3 regions of the Ochrobactrum sp. PL_is501 genome follow, and region 1 is predicted to be linked to each of the others. Evidence: predicted binding sites of a transcription regulator. Region 1 holds the regulator's gene; each other region holds the start of a gene.
What was found. The regulator PhoB, encoded in region 1, activates phosphate uptake and scavenging genes when phosphate is short. The targets are predictions, from matches to a motif close to TGTCATNNANCTGTCAT.
Positions count from the first base shown of each region.

Region 2: AC0TOF_RS20495 (BtaA family protein) is a predicted target of PhoB. The motif match lies at 3,453-3,469, and genes of this name have one in related genera.
Region 3: phnC (phosphonate ABC transporter ATP-binding protein) is a predicted target of PhoB. The motif match lies at 3,704-3,720, and genes of this name have one in related genera.

Region 1 covers NZ_JBVPGR010000030.1:139,249-145,223, forward strand. The annotation lists gene AC0TOF_RS05640 (aminopeptidase) at 1-405, opposite strand, end outside; gene AC0TOF_RS05645 (hypothetical protein) at 531-785, shown strand; gene AC0TOF_RS05650 (cell wall hydrolase) at 883-1,830, opposite strand; gene phoB (phosphate regulon transcriptional regulator PhoB) at 2,474-3,160, opposite strand; gene phoU (phosphate signaling complex protein PhoU) at 3,278-4,000, opposite strand; gene pstB (phosphate ABC transporter ATP-binding protein PstB) at 4,062-4,835, opposite strand; gene pstA (phosphate ABC transporter permease PstA) at 4,900-5,975, opposite strand, start outside.
Region 2 covers NZ_JBVPGR010000040.1:199,873-205,847, forward strand. The annotation lists gene AC0TOF_RS20470 (transglycosylase SLT domain-containing protein) at 1-431, opposite strand, end outside; gene AC0TOF_RS20475 (N-acetylmuramoyl-L-alanine amidase) at 750-1,556, opposite strand; gene AC0TOF_RS20480 (J domain-containing protein) at 1,553-2,263, opposite strand; partial or broken gene AC0TOF_RS20485 (hypothetical protein) at 2,424-2,842, opposite strand; gene AC0TOF_RS20490 (hypothetical protein) at 2,976-3,176, opposite strand; gene AC0TOF_RS20495 (BtaA family protein) at 3,528-4,763, shown strand; gene AC0TOF_RS20500 (class I SAM-dependent methyltransferase) at 4,765-5,457, shown strand; gene AC0TOF_RS20505 (glycoside hydrolase family 25 protein) at 5,543-5,975, shown strand, end outside.
Region 3 covers NZ_JBVPGR010000037.1:227,820-233,794, reverse strand. The annotation lists gene phnK (phosphonate C-P lyase system protein PhnK) at 1-511, shown strand, start outside; gene phnL (phosphonate C-P lyase system protein PhnL) at 579-1,298, shown strand; gene AC0TOF_RS17015 (DapH/DapD/GlmU-related protein) at 1,295-1,951, shown strand; gene AC0TOF_RS17010 (alpha-D-ribose 1-methylphosphonate 5-triphosphate diphosphatase) at 1,944-3,083, shown strand; gene phnN (phosphonate metabolism protein/1,5-bisphosphokinase (PRPP-forming) PhnN) at 3,089-3,667, shown strand; gene phnC (phosphonate ABC transporter ATP-binding protein) at 3,770-4,600, shown strand; gene phnD (phosphonate ABC transporter substrate-binding protein) at 4,657-5,598, shown strand; gene phnE (phosphonate ABC transporter, permease protein PhnE) at 5,664-5,975, shown strand, end outside.

The DNA of each region.
Region 1 (5,975 bases):
ATAGGCCTTTGAATTGGCGCGGTTGGCGCGTGAAACCTTGGCCGGGTCCTGACTGGAAAGAAGCATCGGATTATCGGCGGCGATGGCCAAGCGGGCAGCACCGTCCGCATAGGCCTTCGCCATGCCTTCATAAAGCCAGTTGGCCGCGCGGTCGAAACTTGCATCGGGTGCGTTCTCGTAGCGGGCAAGAGCCAATTCGTCATCCACGAAGAATGGCGACACCAGTCCGGCTCCGGCCTTGTAGGCATGTTTGGCGATAAGGCGAACCAGCGGCAATGCGACGACCGGCGCGGTGATGACGAGATCCTGCCCCTCGCGCAATTGCAGACCGACACGAACGGCGACTTCCGCAAGACGTTCAAGTTTCACCGGATCGATGACTGGATTCAGCTGTTCATGAGCCATGGGTGGAAGACCTCTTTGGATATGGAATCACCGACAGTTTATCAGACGGCATAAATTCACCACCTTTTTTCCTGCCTTTCCGCTATAGTATTCACGCGGTCAGTTGCAGAAGAAAGCAGAAAGTAATGAATAAGAAAGTGCTTATCTTACTGGGCGTTACCGGCCTTCTGGCCGGCTGCGTGACGATGACGCCCGAACAGCGCCGTGCGGCTGACGAGCAAACCTGCCAAAGCTATGGCTTCAAACCCAGGACCGATGCTTTCGCCAATTGCCTCATGCGGCTCGACCTCGATCGCAGAGCCGACAGGCGCGCTTGGCAGAATCAGGTGGATTTCTACGACACGCCGATGGTGATCTATCGCCCGATATACCGGCCCTGACGCCTTGTGCCGAAAACGGCGACTCTTGGTCAAATCAAAACGCCGGCCTGAAGCAAACAGGACCGGCGTTCTGATTGATCAAGTGCAGATCAGCTTTTTATAGCGGCGCTTCCGGCCTGTCCTGAGACAGGAGAAGCGCGCCGATGGCGTCAGCCTGCTTCTGGCTTGCCGGACCATAGCCGAGCGACGTCGGCTGCGGAGCGGTCGTATCGAATTGCGGCTGATAGGAGGCCATTTGCATGGGGTTCTCCTGCTGAGTTGCAGGGACACCGCGATGACGCGCCAGGCGATCACCGCGGACCTGCGGACCGGCGCCGCCGTTCTGTTCCGCGCTTTGAGCCTGGGAAGCCTCTGCGAGCGCCACCTGAACTGTCGGTGCTGCGTCCGGAACCGGGCCCGTCTGCGGCAGGGTCACGTCATAGGATGGATCTTGAGGAACGGAAGGCGATTGCGGCGAATAGGCGAGCGCAAGATTGTATGGTTCCTGCGGAACCGGATTCTGGAGCGAGCCGTCGCGATTGCGCTTCTCATAGAAGGAATTGCCGCCAGCGACGAGCACATAGTGCATGTTGTTGTAGGGGAACTTCAGGCCCGCCGTATGGAAGAACATGGCGTTCTTGAGCTTCGGATGACGCTGCCCCTTCAAGACTGCATCGGCAGTTGCCTGAACATCAGGCAGCGCCTTGGAATTCATCTTGCGGGTGAGAACACCGGGTGCGAACTGGTTCTTCTGACCGACCACACCGCAAATCGTATCAGGATAACGGCCCGATGCGAGACGATTCATGACGACCGTGCCGACAGCCAGAAGCCCGTCGGGACTCGAACGGTTGGATTCGAAGAACATCGCGCGTTCAAGACATTCCTTGTCACGCGCGGTGTAGGTGTAGGTCTTCACGCCATTGACGGATTTGACGTGGCTTGCCGCCGTCTTTTCCGAATTGGCTTTTCCCGAAGTCCCGGTCGTCGTGCAGCCGGTCACCACGAAAGGCGCAACCACCAGCCCGATAAGAACGGGCAATTTCCACTTCGCGGCGCGCGTCAATGGCTCAGTCTCATGTTAGGACCCTTAACTGATCCAGTCATACGTTCAGGCAGACACATCCGAAACGATGCGCGGGAACGTCTGACTGCGGTGCAAGTCAAAGAGGACGAAGATCAAAATCGCTCATCCTACTGTCGCTCAATCGAATTCAAGGTTTTGGAATTTTTAGGCCAAAAAAAGGCGAAGCGTCAAATCCCAACGATGCAGGAGGCGACCAGACAGCCTCAAATGAATCCCGAATCGAGAGTGCGAATATGCCTACAAGCCATTTAAATATATTAATAATTTATTAACGAGAATTACGAATTCAGATAAGATATTGATTTAATGCGATTCAAATTCTCGCAATACACGCCATATCGCTGCCTTAATTCGTGTTTGCTTGGATAGTTTTCCCGACCACATTCATGCTGCTTCAAATGACCTGCAAAAATTGGGTTTTTCGTGGGTTCCGTTGGTTGCCGTCAACTTTGGAAACATATTTGTAACATCGCGTGAAAACGCCTAATTGGCGCGGGTTTTGACCCGGCTGATGCGAATCGGGTCAGCATTGCCCAGGGCCTATCACCCGTGAAACGGCCCGCCACGATGAACATGACGGGCCGATCAAGAGCTGTATTTGAGAGTTTCGAAACGGTGTCGATCAACCGAAAGAATAACCGGCGCCGCGAACGGTCCGGATCGGATCAAGCGCACGACCGACATTGATTGCCTTGCGAAGCCGCCCGACATGGACGTCCACGGTGCGATCATCCACATAGATATCGGGACCCCAAACGCCATCCAGAAGCTGGCTGCGCGAGAAGACACGGCCGGGCGACATCATGAAATATTCGAGCAGCCGGAATTCCGTCGGTCCAAGACGAACTTCCTTTTCCTTGCGGTAAACCCGATGCTGCTGACGGTCCAGAACAAGATCGCCCACTTTCAGCACGTGAGACAGGATGCTCGGATTGGAGCGGCGCAGCATTGCTTTGACGCGGGCCAGAAGCTCCGGCGTTGAAAATGGCTTTACGACATAATCGTCGGCGCCGACGCTTAAACCGCGGACGCGTTCACTCTCCTCGCCACGCGCCGTCAGCATGATGATCGGCAGGCGCTCGGTTTCCGGCCACTGGCGCAGGCGACGGCAAAGCTCAATGCCCGATACGCCCGGCAGCATCCAGTCCAGAATGAGCAGATCCGGCACATTCTCGCGCAAGGCGATTTCGGCCTCGTCGCCGCGCAGCATCGTATCGACCTGATAGCCCTCTGCCTCAAGATTGTAGCGAAGCAGAACGCTCAGCGCCTCTTCGTCTTCCACCACAGCGATTTTGGGTGCCTGTGACATCCAGTATTTCCCTATCCAAATTCGGCGGGCGGTGGATACAATCCCCCCAATCGACCGCGTGCCGCCGCGCTATTCATACATTCTCAGCCGCCGGACCAAAGTCCGGCCGGTTGCAGTTCAGGGTTTACGCGCCTCATCCACGACAATACCGTGGCTCAGGTCTTCCTTGGGTCGCTCAGCCGGCATTTGCAGGCCGGTCACGATGTAATAAACAGTCTCCGCGATATTGGTCGCGTGATCGCCGATGCGCTCGATATTCTTCGCGCAGAACAGAAGATGCGTGCAGGCGGAAATATTGCGCGGATCTTCCATCATGTAAGTCAAGAGTTCGCGGAACAGCGACGTGTACATGGCGTCAATTTCGTCGTCGCGGTCGCGAACGACATTGATCTGCTGCACCGAACGCGACGCATAGGCGTCGAGAACGTCCTTCAGCTGGGTCAGCGCCAGTTCGGCCAGCGTTTCCAGACCGCGATAGAGCTTTACCGGCTGGCGTGATTCCGAAACGGCGGCAACACGCTTGGCAATGTTCTTGCCGAGGTCGCCCACGCGCTCCAGATCGGCGGAGATGCGGATCGAGCCGATGATCTCGCGCAGGTCCACGGCCATGGGCTGGCGCTTGGCGATAATCATGACGGCCTTGTCGTCGATCTCGCGCTCGCTGGCGTCGAGAATGAGATCGTCAGAGATGACACGCTGCGCGAGCGCATTGTCCGCATTGACGATTGCGGCGACCGACTGCTCGACCATACGTTCCGCATGTCCGCCCATCTCGGCGATCTTATGGGAGAGAAACTTCAATTCCTCGTCGTAGGAACGAACGGTATGCTGAGACGGCATAGTAGACCTCGTAATAAAAATTGCGGGGAAGCCGCACTGTCTGTTGAAACGCAGTTCCGGATCAGCCGAAGCGTCCGGTGATGTAGTCCTGCGTGCGCTTTTCGGTCGGCGCGGTGAACATGGTTTCCGTGTCGCCCACTTCGACCAGATTGCCAAGGTGGAACATGGCCGTGCGTTGCGAAACGCGCGCGGCCTGCTGCATCGAGTGCGTGACGATCACGATCGTATAGTTCTGGCGCAGTTCATCGATCAGCTCTTCCACCTTCGCGGTTGCGATCGGGTCGAGCGCCGAGCACGGTTCGTCCATGAGGATGACTTCCGGGCTGACCGCAATCGCGCGCGCAATGCAAAGGCGCTGCTGCTGGCCGCCTGAAAGGCCGGTGCCCGCATCGTGCAGGCGGTCCTTCACTTCTTCGAACAGGCTGGCCTTCTGCAGGCTCGTCACGACGATTTCCTCCAGATCAGCCTTGGTGCGGGCAAGACCGTGGATGCGCGGGCCGTAAGCGACGTTCTCATAAATCGATTTCGGGAACGGATTCGGCTTCTGGAACACCATGCCGACGCGGGCCCGCAGTTCAACGACGTCGATCTTCGGATCGTAAATGTCCTCGTTGTCGAGCGTGATCTTGCCACCGACCTTGCAGCCTTCGATCGTATCATTCATGCGGTTGAGCGAACGCAGGAAGGTAGACTTGCCGCAACCGGAGGGACCAATCAGCGCTGTGACCATCTTTTCCTGGATTTCCAGATCGACGTCGAACAGAGCCTGCTTCTCGCCATAAAACACGCAGACCTTGTCGCCCCGCATCTTTATGGAACTGGCGTTGGCGTTCATTTTTTCTCCTACGGCTTTCTCGAGAGATCGTTCAGTCATCAGGTTCATAGCTTGCGACTCCCGTTTACCAGCGGCGCTCGAAGCGGCGGCGCAGAATGATTGCTGCAATATTCATCACGGCCAGGAACAGAAGCAGGACGATGATAGCGCCTGACGTGCGTTCAACAAAGGCACGTTCTGCTTCGTTTGCCCACATATAGATCTGCACCGGCAAAGCGGTCGCCGGGTCCATCGGCGTCGACGGCACGTCGGCAACGAATGCCACCATGCCGATCAGGAGGAGCGGCGCGGTTTCACCAAGCGCGTGGGCGAGACCGATGATCGTGCCGGTCAGGATGCCGGGTGCGGCCAGCGGCAGGACATGGTGGAACACCATCTGCGTTTTCGAAGCGCCAAGGCCAAGAGCCGCGGAACGGATCGATGGCGGCACGGCGCGAAGCGCGGCACGAGTCGCGATGATGATGGTGGGAAGCGTCATCAATGTCAGTACCAGACCACCAACCAGCGACGCAGAGCGCGGCAGGCCGAAGAAATTGATGAAAACCGCAAGCCCGAGCAGACCGAACACGATGGATGGCACGGCCGCCAGATTGTTGATGTTCACCTCGATCATGTCGGTGAACCGGTTCTTCTTGGCGAACTCTTCCAGATAGATCGAAGCAGCAACGCCGATAGGCAGCGAGAGGCCGAGAACGATGAGCATCATGTAGAGCGAGCCAACCAGCGCAACCCCGAGACCGGAGGTTTCCGGGCGGCTGGATGCGCCGAACGTAAACAGACCCGTATTGAAGGCCTCCTTCATGACGCCTTCTTCCGAAAGCGTTTTCATCCAGCCTACTTGTCGGTCCGATACCTTGCGGCTCGTCTCCGGCACGGAAAGATCGATCTGTCCCTTGAAGGCGGAATCGATGTCGGCGCCTGCCAGAACCGGAACGGTCTGCGTCGTGCCGATGAGCGACGGATTGTCCATCACGATCTTGCGCAGCTGAATGCGTACGCCGTCCGAATAGAAGCGGCCCAGATCGCGCATAGCCGGCCGGTCTGCCGTGGAAATACCAAGCTTTTCGGCCAGGGCGTTGCGAACCAGCAGCGGATAGTTGGCGGTGATCAGCACATTCGGATCGGTGGCACGCTTGTTGC
Region 2 (5,975 bases), on a different contig from region 1:
CTGCGTGCGGTCGAGAGCTTGATCTGCATCAGGCCGATTTCACCGGCCTTGCCGCGCACATTCGGCTGGAAATTGCTTTCGTGACGCACAACCGCATGGGCAAGCGCGGAAGGCACGCCATAGGTCGATGCATAACGGTTGATGATGGTGGAGTAGGCGCCGCCCTTGGCGCTGCGGGCGGTCGTGTCTTTCGACTGCGAACGCTTGCTGGTGGAACCCTTCATGGTCGGGGCCGCACGGCGGCTGACGACCGATGCCTTCTTGGGCGCTGTGGTTGGCTTTTCCGCCTGGGCAGTCTTGTTCTGCTGGCGTGCCTTGAGGAGAGCTGCGAGGTTGGTCGGTTCGGTTGATGGGGCACTCAGCGCCGGATTCAGGCCAAACGAACTCATCGCGCCGACAAGGGCGCTAACAACAACAAATTTAATTTTCATAACCTACCGTCTTGGAACGTTTCTTTTGTCAGACCGCCTGTCTTGGGGGAGACGATCCTGTTTTTTTATCCCGCCCGATATAGCCGTGTCAGGCCTGTGACCGCTGGGATTGCCGAATGAATTGGCGGGCAAATGCAGCTGAAGATTGGTTGCAAAAGTAAAATAGTCTTACAGGTTGCAACATTAGCGATTCATGCGCGACCACAGCGAACCGCCATCGCAATCCCTCTGCGACGGGACTGGATCGGTCTATTTTTATGAAAACATTACAGAAATATGAAATACCGCCCCATGGAGGAACAGGTCGACCGCGTGGTGTCAGGCGGTAACATTTTGCAGGGAAAAAATCAGCCTGTAGAGGGTATCTATGGTAGAAACATCGGCCACGCCGTCCACATTCTGTGGCCGAAAATGGCGCTGGAAGGCCTTAATCACGATCTCCGTGTCCTCATCGAAGACACCTGTGATGGCAATTCCGTAGCCGTAAAGTGCGAGCATGGACTGCAAGGCCTCGACCGGCTGGCCCTGTTCTCCGCGTGCCAGAAAGCGCCCGCCCGGGATCGGCGTCGGCTCGATATAATGGCCGATGCCTGCCTCATGAAGCCGTTTCCACGGAAAATTATGGCCGGGATCGGTCTTGCGCGCCGGAGCAATGTCCGAATGGGCCAGCACGTTCTCCGGCTTGATGGCATGGCGCTCGCATAGATCGCGGCAAAGGCGGATGACCGCCTCGATCTGCGCATCCTTGAACGGCGGATAATCTTCCAGATTGCCCGGATTGACGATTTCGATGCCGATGGAAGCCGAATTGATGTCCGTTTCGCCCTTCCAGAAGCTCTTGCCTGCATGCCAGGCCCGCGCCTTTTCCAATACCATCTGCACGATCCGCCCGTCTTCATGGACGAGATAATGGGCGGAAACCTCCATCTCGGGCGACTTCAGAACCTGCACCGCCTCTTCGGCGGTTGCCAGACCTGTATAGTGGAGGATCAGAAAGGCGGGCACCTTGCCGTCGCGGCGAGGACCGAAATTGGGCGACGGGTCCAGCGTTGCCCCGGCGAAATCGGGCTGGACAAGCGCCAGCTCCTCCAACAATTCGCTCTCGATTTCGCGCGCGCCGCTCATGCAGCCTCCAGATTCTTCTCGATACTCGCCCAGGCGGCGTTTATCGCCGCAAGACGCCTGTTGGCAATAGTTATGAATTCGAGCGGCAAGCCTTCCGCCACCAGCCGGTCCGGGTGATGCTCCTTGACCAGCGCACGATAACGCTTGCGGGCCATTTCGAAGGAAACGCCGCGCTCCAGTCCCAGAATAGCGTAGGGATCGTCAGCGCCGCGCTGGACATGCCTGATCGCGATGCGGTCGAAAGCAACCTCATCGTAGCCGAAGATATCCGCCACGCCTGCAAGAAAGGCCATTTCCTTTTCGTGCACATAGCCATCGGCGGTGGCGATATGGAAAAGCCCGTCGAGGATGTCTTCCAGCAAATGGCAGTCGGTCTGCCCTTCGCTGCACAATCCTGCAAGCTGACGCGCATAGGTTTCGTAGCCCGCGACATCCTGCTTGGCGAGATCGTAGAGCCGTGCGACATGCGCCGTCTCTTCCTTCGGCACGGCAAATATGTCCTGAAAGGCGCGGATTTCATCCTGGGTGACGACCCCGTCGGCCTTGGCCATCTTGGCGGAAAGCGCGATCATCGCGATGGAGAATGCCACCCGGCGGCGCGTGTCAGCATCGCCTTCAAAAACGGTGCGCACGGCTTCGATAACGCCAGTAATGGCATTCGACGCCACGGACGTGACAAACTCACCAATGCGAACCCAAATCGACATGGGACTTTTCTATAGAATTCCAAATGAACTGAAAACCGCCCGCACGAGCGAAAGTCGAAAAAACAAATATTTAGAAAGAATACCGCGCCGCAGGCTTGGAGCCTGAATCAAAAAGCGGCGGGCCGCGGCGAAAATGGTGATTTCGGAACAGGCTCTCACATTATTGCTGGGGCTCGCGCTCATTGAAAGAGCGCTGTGCGACAGCAGCCGCAGCCTCCCCTGCCGCCTGTGCCTGCTCATCCGTCTGCCCTACGGACTGCGCAGCTGCAACCGCGTTAGCGCGTGCCCGTTCGATGGCAGCGGCTTTTTCTTCCGGCGTTACCACGCCTGAACTCTCGCGAAGCGACTTGACCAGATCGGGACCTTTTTCCGTGCCTGTGTTTTCTGCCGGTTTCGCAGGCTGCGATATGGCAGCGGCGTCCTGTTCGCCGCCCTTGGTCGTGGCAGCAGTATCGTCACTTCCCTTGCCGCAAGCAGCAAGCGCAACAAGCACAATCGCAGAGATGAAAAACAGAAAGTTACGGTTCATGACAAAAGCCATAACCGAACCGAGCCTGCGTTGAAACACGGAAAACGCAGAGTGCGCGTCTTTTCCCACTATGGTTGCCTTAACGCTCATGTCAAATCCGAAACCGGCCGAAGCCGTCAAGCACGAATGGCGATCCGACACCGGATCGCCACCCGCCTGCAAAGCAGTCACAACTTCGCACCCTTAGTTGGAAGGTGCGGTCCCTGTACCCGGCGTCGATGGTGCCGGCGTGGTCGGGGCTGGCGTCGTGTCATTATTCGAAGGCGCTGGCGCTGTCGGCGCGGATGGTGCAGGCGCGTTGGTCGTGTCGTCTTTCTTGTCGTTGCAAGCTGCAAGACCGAGAAGCGATACGGCGGCAACAGAAGCAATCAGAAACTTCTTCACTTAGGCTCTCCTTCCTAGGTTAGGCTCTTGGCCTGGTTTCAGGCATCACTGGCAAGCTTGCCAAACGCCTCTCTGTTCTCCGTGCGTGGCCGGTTTGCCGGCCAATCACCTTTACGGTCGCTTATCGACACAGAAGCCCTGTCGAGTCGGACCTTCACACGGAAAAACGGCAACAGCGCGAAAAAGTTCTCTCAAATAGTCTTACCGAACGTAATAAAGCGATAGTATTACAGAGCAGTAGCCCAATTTCCCCTGTTTATAAGCCCGCAATTATTTCGTCACGCGCCTGTCATTGGACGATGTTTAACTTCGCAAAACCGAAGCCGGGATTCGTGTTCAGGGGAACTCTTGATGACTGACAGTGCAGCAGGCGGCACAATTCTCAAACGTGCTGTGACACAAAACAACGCTCTCTCGCGCGCAGGCTTTTCCGAAAGATTGTTCGCCTGGCTGTTCAAGGGGCTGGTCTATCCGCAAATCTGGGAAGACCCGGAAGTCGATATGGCCGCGCTCGCCATCGAGCCGGGCCACCGCATCGTCACCATCGCTTCCGGCGGGTGCAATGCCATGTCCTATCTGACCGCCGATCCGGCATGCGTCGAGGCGGTGGATCTCAATCGTGCGCATGTCGCGTTCAACCGGCTTAAGCTCGCTGCCATCAAAAACCTGCCCGATTACAACGCTTTCTACCGCTTCTACGGCAAGGCCGACGACAAGACCAATCTTGCCGCCTACAAGCGCTTTATCCGCCCGCATCTCGACAGCGAAAGCCGCGCCTATTGGGAAAAGCGCAAATGGAACGGCCGCCAGCGCATTTCCATTTTCTGGCGCAACCTCTATCGCCACGGCTTGCTTGGCGTCTTTATCGGCATGGGGCACCGCGTGGCGCGGCTCTATGGGATCGATCCGCGCGACATCTTGAAGGCGCGCACGATGGAAGAGCAGCGCAGCTTCTTCGACACAGCGCTGGCGCCGCTTTTTGAAAAACGCATGGTGCGATGGGCCACAGCCCGCAAATCCTCCCTGTTCGGGCTCGGCATACCGCCACAGCAATATGACGCCCTTGCCACCGCCGGAAATGGCGACATGGCGCTTGTTCTGCGCAGCCGCCTTGAAAAACTCGCCTGCGGTTTTCCCCTCGCCGATAATTATTTCGCCTGGCAGGCCTTTGGGCGCGGCTATGGCGGCGATGAAGAGACCGGGCCGCTTCCGCCTTATCTATCGCGCGGCAATTTCGAAACGGTGCGCGCCCGCGCTGATCGCATGACGGTGCAAAACGCGAGCTATACCGACTTTCTCGCGGCCAAGCCCGCCGCTTCCGTCGACCGCTATATTCTGCTCGACGCGCAGGACTGGATGAATGACGAGCAGCTCAACGCGCTGTGGAGCGAAATCACCCGCACGGCCGCGCCCAATGCCCGCGTCATCTTCCGCACCGCCGCCGAACCGAGCCTGCTTCCCGGACGGGTGGCGCCAGAGATACTGGGTCGCTGGGCATATCAGGCGGATGAGTCCCGCGCCCTGCATGAGCGGGACCGCTCGTCGATTTATGGCGGCTTCCACCTCTATATCTTGAAGGACGCCTGACATGCTGCGTAGCCCATGGAGCGTTCAGGGTATCGACCACGCCAACCTCATGGATCGGGTCTACCGCCGTCAGCGGCACTTCTACGATGCCACCCGCAAATATTACCTTCTGGGCCGCGATCCGATGGTCGCGGGGCTGGCCGTTCCCGAAAACGGCACGGTTCTGGAGATTGGCTGCGGCACAGGCCGCAATCTGGTGAAAGCTGCCGAACATTATCCAGACGCCAAACTGTTCGGCATCGATATTTCCGCCGAAATGCTGGATACGGCCCGCCGGGCTGCGGAGCGCGCCGGTATCGAAAGCCGCGTCCGGCTTGAGCGTGCCGATGCCGCGCAATTCGATCCCGAGCGATTGTTCGGACAATCGGGCTTTGACCGGATTTTCATTTCCTATGCCGTGTCGATGATCCCGCAATGGCAGTCGGTCATCCGTGAAAGCATCCGGCACCTCAATGCAGGCGGCGAACTGCATATCGTCGATTTTGGCGATCAGGCCCGCCTGCCGCGCTGGTTTGGAAAAGCGCTGTTCAAATGGCTGGAATGGTTTCATGTCACGCCGCGCAGCGACCTGTTTGCGGTTTGCGAACAGCTCGCCCAGGAGCGCAGCGCCACCGTTGAAAAGCGCATTCTGTATCGCGGTTTTGCCTGGATAGCGGTCATTCGTTCGGCAATGCCGACCGCTCCAATAGATTAGCGGCAAACTTGCCCGCCAGACTGGTGACGTCCGGCTCCGGATCGCGTAACCGTTAGAGGACTGATTCGCGACACGGAACCACTCTATGAACCGTCTGGCCTGCTGCAGCATTCTCGCCCTCGGCGCTTTGTTCCTTTCCGCCTGCACGACGGTGGACTACGACTTTTCCGACGTAAAGAAATCAGGTGGTTCGGTCGCCCGGATTCCACCGCCATCGGGCTCTGTGAAGGCACCGCGTTTCGGTGATCGCGACCCGCATGACTGGACAGGCAAGACACCGTGGCACTATCCGATCCACGGCACGGACGTTTCCAAATATCAGACCAATATTGACTGGAGCGCCGTTCGCGCCAGCGGCATTTCCTTCGCCTTCATCAAGGCGACCGAAGGCGGCGACCGTGTCGATGACCGGTTTCAGGAACACTGGAACGGCGCCCGTCAGGCAGGCATCGCACGCAGTGCCTATCACTTCTATTATTTCTGCCGCCCGGCGATCGAGCAGGCGCGCTGGTATATCC
Region 3 (5,975 bases), on a different contig from region 1:
GGACTGGGGCTTTGTGCACCAGAATCCGGCTGACGGGTTGCGCATGACGGTTTCGGCTGGCGCCAATGTCGGCGAACGCCTGATGGCCGTCGGTGAACGCCATTACGGCAATATTCGCTCGACGGCCACGGAATGGCTCGGACGTGTCGAAATCGCCTCTGATCGCATTGACGATCAGCCACGCGCCTTTTCAGGCGGCATGCGCCAGCGCTTGCAGATTGCCCGCAATCTGGTGACCGCTCCGCGCCTCGTCTTCATGGATGAACCGACCGGCGGCCTTGATGTGTCGGTGCAGGCGCGCCTTCTCGATCTCCTTCGCGGCCTTGTCAGCGATCTCGGCCTGTCGGTGATTATCGTGACGCATGATCTCGCCGTGGCGCGTCTTCTGTCCCATCGCATCATGGTCATGAAAGACGGCCATATTGTCGAGCAGGGCTTGACGGACCGCGTGCTCGACGACCCGCAGGCGCCTTATACGCAGTTGCTTGTATCGTCAATTCTGCAGGTTTAGTAAATTAAAACAGATGTTTATTGCATGTTGTTCCTAAATTAGCCGAACTTCATGCGTGAGGTGAAAAATGCCTATGTTGCAAACATCAGCCCCGCTTGCCGTCACCGATGTGACGAAAACCTTCGTCATGCATTTGCAGGGCGGCATCGAACTTCCGGTCGTGCGCGGCGTCAATTTTGAACTCCGCGCCGGTGAATGCGCCGTGCTTGGCGGACCTTCGGGTGCGGGCAAAAGCTCGATCCTGAAAATGGTCTACGGTAATTATGCGGTCAATGGCGGCTCGATCCTGATCCGTCATGAAGACCGCACGGTGGATCTTGCCATAGCCGATCCGCGTGAGGTGCTGGCCGTGCGTCGCGATACGATCGGCTATGTCAGCCAGTTTTTGCGCACGCTGCCGCGCGTTGCGGCAATCGATGTGGTTGCCGAACCGCTCGTTGCGCGTGGCGTTGATCGTGAAGCGGCGCTGAACCGCGCCCGCGAACTTCTGGCGCAGCTCAATCTGCCGGAAAGGCTGTGGGCCTTGCCGCCAGCCACCTTCTCCGGCGGCGAACAGCAGCGCGTGAATATCGCACGCGGTTTCATCACGGATCATCCGGTATTGCTGCTCGACGAGCCGACCGCCTCGCTTGATGCGAAGAACCGCGCGGTCGTGGTCGATCTCATCAAGACCAAGAAGGAGCAAGGCGTCGCCATGCTTGGCATCTTCCACGATGAAGACGTGCGCTCGGTAGTTGCTGACCGAATCATTGACGTGACGGCTTTCTCTCCGAGGGGGCTGGCATGACCAAACTCTCGGTAGAACCACTGGTTCACGAAACGGCCATCGTCAACGGCTGCACACTCGGGCGCTATACGGAGATCGGCGAGCGCAGCCGCGTCTCGGAAACCGTGCTGGGCGATTACTCCTATCTTGGCGTCGACTGCGAAATCTGGTGCGCGGAGATTGGCAAGTTTTCCAATATTGCCAGCCACGTGCGCATCAACGCCACCAACCATCCGACATGGCGTCCGACACTGCATCATTTCACCTATCGTGCCGGGGATTACTGGCCGGAAGAAAAGGATGAGACCGAGTTTTTCGAGTGGCGTCGCGGCAATGCCGTGAAGATCGGCCACGACACTTGGCTTGGCCATGGTTCCACCATTTTGCCGGGCGTAACGGTCGGCAATGGTGCGGTTGTCGGTGCCGGAGCCGTGGTGAGCAAGGACGTAGCGCCCTATACGATCGTGGGCGGCGTGCCTGCGCGTCTCATCCGCGAACGCTTCGACGCTGCAACCGGCAATCGCCTTGACCGGCTGGCCTGGTGGGACTGGAGCCATGATCGTCTGCGCCAGGCGCTCGATGATTTCCGCGCGCTCGATATCGAAGCCTTCCTCTCGAAATATGAAACAGCCGCCATCACAAATGCGGTCATGAAAGAGCTGTCCAATGGCTAATGAAATCGTTCTGAAAAACGCGCGGATCGTGCTCGCTGACGAGATTATTTCCGGCTCCATCCTGATCCGTGACGGCAAGATCGCAGCCATCGATCAGGGCAGCGCCAATGGCGGCGACGACATGGATGGCGATTATATCATTCCGGGATTGATCGAGTTGCACACCGACCAGCTTGAAAGCCACTATGCGCCGCGCCCGAAAGTGCGCTGGAATGTCGATGCCGCCGTGCAGGCGCATGACGCGCAAGTGGCGGCATCGGGCATCACCACCGTATTCGACGCGATGCGCGTCGGCTCCGACTATGACCGCGATTTCGTCGGCAAGGATATGCGGATGCTCGCGGATGCGATTGAAAGCGGCGTGCGCGAAAACCGCCTGCGTGCCGACCATTTCCTGCATCTGCGCTGCGAAGTTTCCTCTGCCGATTGTCTCGAAACATTCGAGCTTTTCGCAGGCGATGATCGCGTAAAACTTGCTTCGCTCATGGATCACGCCCCCGGACAGCGGCAATTCGTTGATCTTGAGACCTATCGCACCTATTACATGCGCAAGATGAAGCTCACGGATGAGGAGTTCCGGGTGCATTGTGAAAAGCGCATGGCGGATTCGGACGCCTATTCCGCCAGACACCGGCGCGCCATCGCCGAACTGGCGACAACGCGCGGCATCGTTCTGGCGAGCCACGACGATGCGACCAGTGCGCATGTCGATGAATCGCTCGACCATGGCGTGCGGATTGCCGAATTCCCGACCACGATGGAAGCCGCCAACGCGTCGAAAGGCGCGGGCCTCTCGATCCTCATGGGCGCGCCGAACATCGTTCGCGGCGGCTCGCATTCCGGCAATATTGCCGCGCGCGATCTGGTGGACAATGGCAGCCTCGACATTCTTTCCTCGGATTACATTCCTTTCAGCCTCATTCAGTCGGCTTTCGGTCTGGCTTCCGGCGAACGACCGATTGCGCTTCCCGATGCCATCCGCCTTGTGACCAAGAATCCTGCCGACGCGATGGCCATGGATGATCGCGGCGAGATCGCCATCGGCAAGCGCGCCGATCTGGTCCGTGTACGTCCGAAAGGCGCGATTCCGGTTGTCCGCACGGTGTGGCGTGAAGGCGAACGGGTGCTTTGATGCAGATGCAATCCAAGAGGCCGAAAGGCTGTTTCGTCGCCGTCGTCGGCCCCAGCGGGGCCGGCAAGGATACGATCATGGATGCGGCGCGTGTGGCTCTTGCGGGCGACACGCGTTTTCACTTCGTGCGTCGCACCATCACCCGCCCGCAAATGCCGGGAACGGAAGATCACGACAGTCTGGACGAAGCGGCGTTCGCGAAATCGGCGGGTGAGGGTGCATTCGCCCTGCACTGGCAGGCGCATGGCTTGAGCTATGGATTGCCGAAATCGCTGGAGGGGGAAATCGCGGATGGAACGGTGGTTATCGCCAATGTTTCGCGCCGGGTTCTCAGCGATATTCGCAGACTCTATGCGTCGCGTTCGGTGGTCGTGATAACGGCCCGACCGGAAGTTCTGGCGGAGCGGCTCGCATCGCGCGGCCGCGAAAGCCGCGAGGAAATCGTGGCGCGACTGGCGCGTGAAGTCAGCTTCGATGACGGTGCGGGAGACGTTGTCACAATAGACAATTCCGGTGAAGTCGGCCTATCCACAAAAGCCTTCCTGTGCCATCTGCAAGAAATCAGCGTTAAAACAATCGCTTGATTAGATTTCCTATAGTGACGTGTAAATTTACACAAACGTCATTGTGCTTTCATTGCAGTGTCATGGAAGCCATTCAGAGTGAGCATGAATGGAGAAGAATTCATGCTTCAACTGAAAAACATAACGCGCCGCTATAATGACAAGGTGGCGGTTTCGGGCGTAGACCTCGAAATCGAACCCGGCACGTTTGTGGGAATTATCGGGCGCTCGGGCGCGGGCAAGTCAACGCTTTTGCGCATGATCAATCGCCTTGTCGAGCCTTCTGAAGGGACCATTCACTGGGATGGTCGCGACGTTACGGGGCTGAAAGGTTCGGCGCTGCGCGACTGGCGCGCGCAATGCGCGATGATTTTCCAGCACTTCAATCTGGTCGACCGCCTCGATGTTCTGACGAATGTTTTGATGGGACGCCTGAACTATGTTTCGACGCCGAAATCGCTCCTGCGCGTCTGGAGCGATGAAGAACGCCTGATCGCTCTTTCCGCCTTGCAGCAGTTCGACATAGCGCATCTTGCGGCGCACCGTGCCGACGAGCTTTCGGGTGGCCAGCAGCAGCGCGTGGCGATTGCGCGCGCGCTTGTTCAGCAGCCCCGCATCATTCTCGCCGACGAGCCGATTGCATCGCTCGATCCGCGCAACACCCGCAGTGTCATGGACGCGCTGCGCCGCATCAATCGCGAATATGGCATTACGGTTCTCTGCAATCTGCACTCGCTCGATATTGCGCGCAGCTATTGCGACCGTCTGGTCGGCATGTCTGCTGGCAAGATCGTATTCCGCGGCACGCCTTCTATGCTGACCGAAATGGCAGCCCGCGACCTGTACGGCATGGAAGCCGCTGACGTCATCGATGCCGATGAGCAGCAGGATGAGCCATTGCCAATGCCAGTTCCGCAGTCGGCTGAAGCCGTTCTGCGTCAGCTTTCCGCCTGAGCGCACAGAGCTCAGGAAAAAACACGCTCCAAACTCAGGATTAACAGGAGATACCTATGCTTAACCGTAGAAACTTTCTGGCGGCTGCTGCGCTTACCGCAACGCTGACCATGCCAATGATGGCTTCCACCGCTCAGGCTGCTGACTGGAGCAAAGACTATCCGGAAATCGTTCTGGGCGTGATCCCGGCGGAAAACGCCTCGACCACTTCCGACCGCTATGCGCCTCTGGCTGCCTATCTCGGCAAGGAACTCGGTACCAAGGTTACGCTGCGCGTTGCCAACGACTATGCAGCCGTCATCGAAGGCCAGCGCGCCGGTAACATCCAGATCGCATTCTATGGCCCGGCGTCCTATGCCCGCGCCGTCATGACCGGCGTTGAAACCACGCCGCTCGTCAACCAGCGTCACGATACCGGCGTCAATGGCTATTATTCGGTCGTTTACGTTCGCGCCGACAGCCCCTACCAGAAAATGGACGACCTGAAGGGCAAGACCATCGCTCTGGTCGATCCGAACTCGACCTCGGGCAACAATGCGCCGCGCTTCTTCCTCAATCGCGAGGGCTATAGCGTCGATACGTTCTTCGGTAAGAACTTCTTCGCTGGCAGCCATGAAAACGCAGTTCTCGCTCTGGCACAGGGCACCGCCGATGCGGCTGCCAACTCCTGGAACTCGGAAGACGATTCCAACCTGACCCGCATGGTCAGCCGCGGCGTTCTGAAGGATGCCAACGGCAAGGCGATGACGAAGGACGATTTCCGCGTCATCTTCAAATCGGACTTCCTTCCTGAAGGCCCGTTCGCCGTTCTCAGCACCCTGCCGGACCAGCTGAAGGCCGACATCAAGCAAGCCTTCCTCGACATGCCGAAGAAGGACAAGGCTGGTTTTGACGCTCTTTCCGACGGCAAGGATCAGGAATTCGTAGCCACCGAAGCCAAGGACTACGAGCCGATCATCGAAATGCTCAAGTTCAACGACAAGGCTCGCAAGTCCTGATCCGTAGAACAATTGAAGTGCCCGAAGCCGCAAAAGCTTCGGGCACTTTTGTTAGGGAATCTCGCATGACGGTATCCTCACTCGACGGCAGTGGTGCAAAGAGCCTGCTTGCCGATTATCGCAGGGAAGTCGGTAAACGGCGGCTCTACGGTATCGCGCTTCTCCTTGCGCTTGTCCTTGTCGCCATTGCTGCCTCCGTCGTTGCCGATGTTCGGCCCGGCACACTGGTCGAAAATCTATTTCGCTTCACAAGCTATCTCGGCCGCATTCTGCCGGATCTGACCATTGCCAATTTCTGGGGCGATCTCGCTGCCTGGTACTGGAACCTCGGCGGCTGGCTGAAGATGCTGTTCGAAACGCTGCTGATTGCCTATCTG